DNA from 4 places in the Spinactinospora alkalitolerans genome. Region 1 is predicted to be linked to each of the others. Evidence: riboswitches for the same ligand, from Rfam matches in the RefSeq annotation. Region 1 holds a riboswitch; each other region holds the start of a gene.

Region 1 (2,191 bases):
GGGCCCTTGCCGTGGCCGACCTCCAGGTCGTCGGCGTGCCGCAGCGCCTCGGTGAGGTAGTTCTTGGCGTCGCGCACCGCCTCGAACCAGGCGCGCCGCTGCGGGCGCAGCGCGGCGATCGCCGAGGACAGCGTGCAGCCGGTGCCGTGGGTGTTCTTGGTGGGGATGCGCTCGGCCGAGAACGTCTCGGGGGCCGCCTCCGCCGCCACCAGCAGATCGGTGCTGCTCTGCCCGCTGAGGTGGCCGCCCTTGAGCAGCACCTGCCTGGCCCCCAGCGTCAGCAGCCTCGTGGCCTGCTCGCCCATTGACGCCAGGTCGTGCACCTCCTCCTCGCCGAGGAGTTCGGCGGCCTCGGGCAGGTTCGGCGTGACCAGGTCGGCGCGCGGCAGCAGCTGCGACCGCACCGCCTCGATCGCGTCGGCGGCGAGCAGCCGGTCGCCGCTCTTGGCCACCATGACCGGGTCGAGCACGACGTTGGGCAGCCGGTGGTCGTCGATGGCCCGGACCACGGCGTCGATGACGCCGGTGTTGCCCAGCATGCCGATCTTGACCGCGTCGACCCGGACGTCGTTCAGGAGCGTGTCGAGCTGGCTGGTGATGAACTCCGGCGGGACCTCGTGCACCTCGCGCACGCCGGTCGTGGTCTGTGCGACGAGCGCGGTCACCACGCTCATGCCGTAGCCGCCCAGGGCCGAGAAGGTCTTGAGGTCGGCCTGGATCCCCGCGCCGCCGCTGGGGTCGGTTCCGGCGATGGACAGGATGTTGAAGCTGGTCAAGGACGTCCCTTCGCTAGCACTACCTAGATCAGGTTCACGGGTGTGCTCTCAGCCGGACCGATCCGGCACCCCGCGCCCATGGTGACAACGCTAGCAACGATCATGGCGGGAACGCCGTCCCCGACCGCCTCAGCCGCCGGGCGTGGCCGTCTGCGACGACGGCGAGGGGCCGGGCTGGTCCTCCGGTAGCAGCGTGCTGGACAGGTACTCCACCAGCAGCGGCGCGAGGATCAGCGTGACGATGCCGACCAGCAGCGAGATGAGCAGGCCCCACCAGCGGCCGCGGTGCGCCGCGCCGAAGCCGCCGGGGGCGCCCATGGTCATCTTCGCCCCGACCGGCAGCGGGGTGTTCGGCCCGGTCACGGCGCGGGGCGGCGCCAGTCCGGAGACGTCGAGCCGAGTGGGCGTGAGGTCCTCGGTGGTGCCGCCGGCGGCGACGTCGGCCAGTGCGGAGTCCAGCGCGGCGCCGACCAGGCGGTGCTCGGGGTCGTGCTGCAGCATGCCGTTGAGCACCGGGCGCAGCGGACCGGCCCGCCGGGCCGGGTCGGGGGCCTCCTGCATCGCCGCGGTGAGCCGGGCCGCCGGGGTGTCGCGCTCGTAGGCCGAGCGGCCCTCGACCGCGAAGTACAGGGTCGCGCCCAGCGACCACAGGTCGGCCGCCGGGGTCATGGTGCCGTCGTGCAGCCGTTCGGGCGCGACGTAGCCGGGGGAGCCGGGCAGCCGTCCGGTGAGCGTGAGCCTGTCCTCGGAGTCCGACACCGCGATGCCGAAGTCGCTGAGCACCGGTCGGCCGTCGGGCAGCAGCATCACGTTGCCCGGCTTGACGTCGCGGTGCAGCACGCCGGCCTCGTGCGCGGCACGCAGCGCGGCGAGCAGCCGGCGGCCGATCTCGGCCACGCGGCGGGGCGGCAGCGGCCCGTCGTCCTGCACCACCTGGTCCAGTCCGCGGCCGCGGACCAGCTCCATGATGATCCACGGCCGGTCGGCCTCCTGCACGACGTCGTGGACGGTGACGATGGAGGGATGGCTCAGTCCCGCGCAGATCCGGGCCTCGCGCATGGTGCGGCGCACCAGCTCGTCGCGGACGTCGGCCTCCAGGTCGCGGGAGACCCGGACCTCCTTGACGGCGACCTGCCGGTGCAGCAGTTCGTCCTCGGCGCGCCAGACGGTCCCCATGCCGCCGTGGCCGATCGGCTCGACCAGTCGGTAGCGTTCGGCGAGTATCTGCGGGCCCATGGTCAACGACGATAGCGCCGGCATCGCCGCCGGCGCATCGCGCGGACGGTCACCTCTCGGCCACGGACGCCGGGTCCCGGACCACGGCGGCGGCCCACCGGTAGTCCTGCTTGCCCACCGCGGTGCGCTTGACCTCCTCCACCCTGTGGAAGCGGCGCGGCACCTTGAAACCGGCCAGC
Region 2 (2,191 bases), 410 kb from region 1:
CCGCGCCGCGGGCTCCCCGTCGATGAGCAGGGCTCCCTCCTGCTCGCCGCTGATGGCGCTGTCGGGCCCGGTGAGCCCGGCCAGCGCGTGCAGCAGGGTGCTCTTGCCCGCGCCCGAGGCGCCCAGGAGCAGCACGCGCTCGCCGGGTTCGAAGGTCAGGTCGACGCCGCGCAGCGCGTGGGTGCCGCGGCCGGAGTGCCGCCAGCCCCATCCGGCGAGTTCGACGCGGGCTCCCCGGCCGCCCCCGGCGCGGGCGGCCCCGTTCGTCGTGGGCATCCCGGCTAGCCCCGGGCCGAAGGGAAGGGGGCCAGCGCGTCGGTCCTGGCCAGGGCCGTGGTGAGCAGCCGTCCGCCGACGCCCGCGATGAGGCCGGCGCTGACCAGAACGATTGCGGCGTAGGCGAGCTGGTACTCGATGGGCCAGGTGACGTAGGTGGTGATGTTGTCCTTGATGGCCGGGGAGATCCCGGCGGCGACGCCGGCGAGCACGGCGACGCCCGTGTTCCAGCGCCGGTAGGCGAAGGCGAGGAAGACCAGCTCGGGCAGCAGGCCCTGGAGCACTCCGGAGACGATGACGGAGACGCCCCACGGGACGCCGAGCAGGATCGAGACGGAGGCCGCGGCGACGGAGGTGAGCAGGGCCGCGCCGGCCTTGCGGATGACCAGGCCGCCCAGCACGCCGGGCAGCATCCACATGCCGTAGATGACGGCCTGGGCCGGCGGGAAGAACACGAACAGCGGCTCGGTGGCGGTCCACAGCACGCCCCACAGCCAGAAGACGACCCCGATGCTGACGCCGATGACGGCGGCGACGACGATGTCCACGGTCCGCCAGTTGAGGACGGAGTACCCGGGCCCGGGCCCGGTCTTGAACCTGGATTCGGTGCTCATAGCGGGATGTCCCTTCGTACGTGACGAGAGGGCTCGGCCAAGAGTGGCCGCCCGCACACGTGCGCGCACCGATCGCCGAAACCGGTGCGCGGAGCACGCGCCACCGGCGGCGGTTCCCACGACTTCCTTCGCTGGCATGACCCAGATCAGGTGTGTAAGGGTCTGCGGAACGGTTTTCCGCACTCTCAGCGCCGAAGCGCTCCCCTGTCGGTTTCCTCCATTATGGGCGGTGCACCACCTGATCGGTCAAGGGCCGCGGGTCTCACGGTGGTTCCCTCGCCGATCTCGACCTCGTCGGGGTTGTCGCAGCGTTCTCAGGCCCCACAAGGTCAAGATCGGCGGGCACAGGTCGCCGCGCTACCTCAGCACCATGCCGTTGCCCATGCCCCCCGGTGGCTCGGGGACCACGACCAGGCCCATCTCCGCCGGATCGGTGAGCAGGGGATGTTTGGGCAGCACCCGCACGGTGTAGCCGCTCGCGCCCGCGCGCTCCAGCGGGACCGAGCCCGTGTAGCGGATCAGCGGGCCCTCCTGCTGCTCGCCCGACGCCACCGCGAGCTCGGCGAAGGACGGCTCCACCAGCTCCTCGGAGTCGTTGATCCGGCCGAACGCGATCTCGACGCGGATGTCGGCGGAGTCGAGGTCGCCGAGCACCAGCGTGGCCCGCACCTTCAACTCGCCGCCGACCTGCGGCGGGTCGTCCACACCGGCCACCTCGACGTGCTCGATGCGCACGCCGGGCCAGGCCCGCCGCACCCGCTGCTTCCACGCGGCCAGCTCGCGCACCCCGGCCGTGTCCCCCCTCCTGGTGAGCAGCCGGGAGGAGGCGGCGGCGGGCCGGTACAGCAGCTCCACGTAGTCGCGCACCATCCGGTTCGCCAGCACCTTCGGGCCGAGGGAGACGAGGGTGTGCTTGACCATCTCCAGCCAGCGCTTGGGCAGGCCGGACTCGTCGTGGTCGTAGAACAGCGGAGCGACCTGGTCCTCGAACAGCTCGTACAGCGCGGCGGCCTCCAGTGCGTCGCGCCGGTCCGGTTCGCCCACCCCGTCGGCGGTGGGGATGGCCCAGCCGTTGGACCCGTCGAACCACTCGTCCCACCAGCCGTCGCGGATGGAGAGGTTCAGCCCCCCGTTGAGCGCCACCTTCATCCCGGAGGTGCCGCACGCCTCCAGCGGGCGCAGCGGGTTGTTCAGCCAGACGTCGCTGCCCTGCACCAGCGAACGCGCCAGCGCCATGTCGTAGTCGGGCAGGAACACGATCCGGTGCCGAACGGCGGGGTCGTCGGTGAAGCGCACGATGT
Region 3 (2,191 bases), 2.8 Mb from region 1:
CGGCTCGTTGTCGGGGGAGCCGGGGCGCAGGCCCACGCAGGTCTCGGCGATCTCCAGTTCGCTGACGCCGGGGACCAGTTCGCGGGCGTCGCGCAGGACCTCCCACACGCCGCCGACGGTGAGCCGGGTGTCGTACCCGGTCTCCTCCTGCGTGGCGCCGAGCACGATCTCGCCGTCGGCCCGCGGCACCAGGTACACGGGCGTACCCCTGACCAGGCCGCGCACCGTGCGGGTGACGATCGGCTCCTCGCCCTCGGGGGTGCGCAGCCGCAGCAGTTGCCCCTTGACCGGACGCAGCGGCGGGAGCACGTCGGCCGGCACCCCGCCGATGCCGGGGGTCCAGGTGCCGGCCGCCAGCACCACCTGCCCGGCGTCCAGGCGGTCGCCGCCGCTCAGGCGCACGCCCAGCGCGGCGCCGCCGGATACGACGACCTCGGTGACGCGGTCGGTGACCAGCTCGGCGCCGCGGTGCAGCGCCGCGGCCCGCAGCGCCGCCATCAGCCGGCGGGGGTCGACGGAGTGGTCCTCGGGCGCGAGGACGCCGCCGCGCACCGACGGCGCCAGCATCGGTTCCAGCCTCCGGCACTCGCGGCCGGTCAGCCGCTGGGCCTTGACGCCGAGCCGGCCCTGCAGCTCCATCAGCTCGGTGAGCCGGGCCAGGTCGTCGGTGTCGAAGGCGACCTGCAGGGTCCCTTCGGCGCGGTACCCGGCGTCGCGGCCGCTCTCGGACTCCAGTTCGGCGATGAAACCGGGGTAGCGGTCGCGGGAGTGGATCCCGAACCGCATGAGGGCCTCTTCGCCGAAGGCGGCCTCGGTGGCCGGGGTGAGCATCCCCGCGGCGACGCCGGAGGCCGCCGCGTGCGGCTCCGGCGCGACGACGCTCACCCGCAGTCCCCGCTGGGCCGCCCGCCATGCGGTGACCAGGCCGATCAGCCCGGCTCCGACGACGACGACATCGGGGGCGGGCCGGGAGGAACCGTGGTCGGATGGTGGTGTGCGCACGTCTCGCCTCCACTCCCTTCGCCGGCATGATCCGGATCAGGTTCGTGCGGTCGGAGGCTCACAGCCTCCCTCTCAGCCGGGTCCCACCCGGCTCCCGCGGGGTTTCATGTTCTACGGCAATGCTAGAACGTCGCGGCGCGGTGGGGGCAACGCGCCCGCTCGTCACCGCTCACCACTACGCCTACAGCGATAACGCCCCGTGTCCGCGTTTGGATTCCAGTGGTATGTGGGAGATTGGCTGACGTGACACAGATTGACCGCGACACCGACGCCCTCGTGGGCGACTGGCTCACCATCAACGAGACCGCCCAGGCGCTCGGTGTCAGTCCGAATCGGATCAAACAACTGATCAACGACCACAAGCTCCTCGGGGTGCGGCGCTCGGGGGTCTGGTCGATCCCCGCCGTCTTCATCGCCGACGGCGAGATCGTCAAGGGCCTCTCCGGTACGCTCACCGTCCTCGCCGACTGCGGTTTCACCGAGGACGAGGCGCTGCGCTGGCTGTTCACGGCCGACGACACGCTGCCCGGCGCCCCGATCGACGCCCTCATCGCCAACCGTGGCACCGAGGTGCGCCGCCGCGCCCAGGCACTGGCGCTGTAGGGCCGCCCTCCGCCGCCCGGCGGCGTCGGTCCTATGCTGGGCGGCGTGAATGCGAGCTTGCGGGAGCGCCTTGACTCCGCCCTGCTGTACCTGTGCACCGACGCCCGCCAGGGCCAGGGGGACCTGGCCGACTTCCTGGACGCGGCGCTGTCGGGCGGCGTGGACATCGTCCAGTTGCGCGACAAGACCCTGGAGACCCGCCAGGAGCTGGAGTGCCTGGAGACCGTTCGGGAGGCGTGCGACCGCCACGGCGCACTGCTGTCGGTCAACGACCGCGCCGACATCGCCCGCGCTGTGCGCGCCGATGTGCTGCACCTGGGCCAGAACGACCTGCCGGTGCCGCACGCTCGCGAGATCATCGGTCCCGGGCCGCTGATCGGGCGGTCCAACAACGCCCCGGAGATGGCCGCGGCCTCGGCCGTCGAAGAGGGCGTCGACTACTTCTGCGTCGGCCCGGCCTGGGCCACCCCCACCAAGCCGGGGCGCCCGGCCGCCGGCCTGTCCGTCGTGGAGCACGCGGCCGGACTCGGCACCGACCGCCCCTGGTTCGCCATCGGCGGCATCGACCTGTCCAATCTCGGCCAAG
Region 4 (2,191 bases), 4.7 Mb from region 1:
TGTGCATCCCGAAGCCGATGGAGGACGAGCGCTCAAAGCTCGACCTGCAGGCCGGGGTGCAGACGCTCGACGGCGAGGAGTCGCTGTCGTTCGTGCGCGCCCGCTACGAGATCGGCGACGGCGGCGACATCGGCCGCATCGACCGCCAGCAGATGTTCCTCGCCGCGCTGGCCGAGCAGGTGACCAGCAGCGACGTCCTCACCAGCCCGAGCAAGACGACCTCCCTGCTCAAGGCCGTCACCGAACACACGGCGACCGATGACGAGCTCACGCTGGACAAGATGATCTCCATCGGCTCCACGCTGGCCGACGTCGACCTCGACGACATCACGTTCTACACGGTGCCGTGGTGGCCGGCCCCCTACAACCCCAACCGGGTGGTCTGGGACGAGGAGAAGGCCGCCCAACTGTTCGAAGCCGTCAACACCGACGGCCAGGTCACCGACGCGATGCTGGAGAGCGGCAGCCCCGAGGCGCCGACCCCCGATCCGAGCGCGTCGGGCACCCCCTCGCCGTCGTATCCGGCCGAGCCCTCGACCGAACCCGTCGCGCCCGAGTCCTCCTCCGGCGACTCCGCCGGGAGCATCGAGGGCCGCGACGCCACCTCCGACCCCTGCGTCAACGGCCTGGGCGAGGGCACCGGAACCGACCGGCGGTGACCGCGGGCCGCGGCCGCCGCCTCCGGTGGCCGCGGCCCCTCCGGGGTACCGCCGATCGGGCGGCCCTAGTAACGTGGCCCGGGTAACCACGCGGGGTGTCCCGGAACGGGACTGAGACGGGCGCGGCGCCCGAACCCGTTGAACCTGATCTCGTTCGTACGAGCGGAGGGAACGCGGTGGGCAACTCCCCTGTCGCCACCATGGAAACCGGCTTCACCGCCGAGCTGGGCCGGCGCCACGCCGACCTGTTCGAGGCGTTCTACGACCACCCCTTCCTGGCCGGGATGCGCGACGGCACCCTGGCCAAGGAGAAGGTGCTGCACTACGTGGGCCAGGACCACCAGTACCTGAGCGCCTACATCCGCTGCTACGGCCTGGGCCTGGCGCTCTCGCCGGACCGCGGGTGGATGCGGCACTTCCACGACAGCATCGCCTTCGTCCTGGACGAGGAGTCGCACCCGCACCAGGTCCTGTGCGAGCACGCCGGCACCGGCTACGCCGAGGCCCAGGTCGGCCGCCTGGCGCCGAGCGCGCAGGCCTACGTCGACCACATGATGGCGGCCGGACGCGACAGCCTGGGCGTACTGCTCGCCTCGCTGCTGCCCTGCCCGTGGACCTACACCTGGGCCGCCGACCGGTTCGTCCGCGACGAGCGGCCCGGCCCGGACAACCCGTTCCTCGGCTGGTGGACGTTCTACGCCGATCCCGGCTGCCAGTCCGTCACCACCGAGCTGCGCTCGATGCTCGACTCGCTGGCGGCCGACGCCGGCGCGGCCGAACGCGCCAGGATGGAGCGGGCGTTCGAGGACAGCTGCCACCACGAGGTCCGCTTCTGGAACATGGCCTGGACCCTGGAGGAGTGGAGCGCACCGACCGGCGCGTGAGGGCCGCGGCGACCGATCACCGTGTCCGGCGATCGTGACCTTGCTGGGATTTTTAGGCCCCACAAGGTTGAAACCCAAGGTCGAGATCGGCGGGAAAGGCAAAACGCCGACCGGCGCGGCTGCTGATCGGCGTCGGCGGCGGCGCCTGGGCGCCGCCGCCGCGTTGAGGCCACCGCCCCTCTCCTCCCCCTCCGATCAGGAAAGAGGTGGTGGCCCCCGTCTCCCGAACTGCACCGCCCTCCGATGCCGGGAGACCGCTCCGGGGATCAGGGCCGCTGGACGGCCCTTCCGCCGGAGCGGGGTGCCCCGCCGGGACGGTCGACGGGACACCCGTTCATGGGGTCGGCAGCGCTCAGAGCAGCGGCGTGTCGACGGGGGTCGCGACGTCCACCGAGTCGACGTCGGCGGCGTCCTCCAGGGCCTGCACCGGCTCCTCGGTCAGGGAGGCGGGCTCCTCGGACACGGCCTCGGCGTCGGGGAGCGCGTCGGTGCTCTCGGTGCTCTCGGTGACCTCCGCGGCATCGGCCGCGGCGCCGTCGGCGGCCTGCTCGGCCCCGGCCCGCAGCCGCTCGGTCTCGGAGACCGCGTCGCCGGTGCCCGGGAGCGCGGCCCTGGTCTCGTCCAGAGTCCCCTCGGCCTCACCCAGGG

What was found. A riboswitch is a leader RNA that binds a small molecule or an ion and turns the genes downstream of it on or off. The one in region 1 is predicted to bind thiamine pyrophosphate.
Region 2: linked by a shared signal. The riboswitch ahead of HDA32_RS04715 (ECF transporter S component) and the one ahead of thiD (bifunctional hydroxymethylpyrimidine kinase/phosphomethylpyrimidine kinase) in region 1 are both predicted to bind thiamine pyrophosphate.
Region 3: linked by a shared signal. The riboswitch ahead of thiO (glycine oxidase ThiO) and the one ahead of thiD (bifunctional hydroxymethylpyrimidine kinase/phosphomethylpyrimidine kinase) in region 1 are both predicted to bind thiamine pyrophosphate.
Region 4: linked by a shared signal. The riboswitch ahead of HDA32_RS27405 (TenA family protein) and the one ahead of thiD (bifunctional hydroxymethylpyrimidine kinase/phosphomethylpyrimidine kinase) in region 1 are both predicted to bind thiamine pyrophosphate.

Annotation. Positions count from the first base shown of each region.
Region 1 covers NZ_JACCCC010000001.1:1,424,241-1,426,431, forward strand. Annotated here, with positions in the region: gene thiD (bifunctional hydroxymethylpyrimidine kinase/phosphomethylpyrimidine kinase) at 1-776, opposite strand, end outside; TPP riboswitch at 765-859, opposite strand; gene HDA32_RS06385 (serine/threonine-protein kinase) at 906-2,012, opposite strand; gene HDA32_RS06390 (acyl-CoA synthetase) at 2,062-2,191, opposite strand, start outside.
Region 2 covers NZ_JACCCC010000001.1:1,013,392-1,015,582, reverse strand. Annotated here, with positions in the region: gene HDA32_RS04720 (ABC transporter ATP-binding protein) at 1-276, opposite strand, end outside; gene HDA32_RS04715 (ECF transporter S component) at 282-890, opposite strand; TPP riboswitch at 997-1,106, opposite strand; gene glgP (alpha-glucan family phosphorylase) at 1,248-2,191, opposite strand, start outside.
Region 3 covers NZ_JACCCC010000001.1:4,265,334-4,267,524, reverse strand. Annotated here, with positions in the region: gene thiO (glycine oxidase ThiO) at 1-1,002, opposite strand, end outside; TPP riboswitch at 999-1,110, opposite strand; gene HDA32_RS18910 (Rv2175c family DNA-binding protein) at 1,246-1,605, shown strand; gene thiE (thiamine phosphate synthase) at 1,651-2,191, shown strand, end outside.
Region 4 covers NZ_JACCCC010000001.1:6,133,428-6,135,618, forward strand. Annotated here, with positions in the region: gene HDA32_RS27400 (LCP family protein) at 1-659, shown strand, start outside; TPP riboswitch at 741-848, shown strand; gene HDA32_RS27405 (TenA family protein) at 836-1,543, shown strand; gene HDA32_RS27410 (hypothetical protein) at 1,896-2,191, opposite strand, start outside.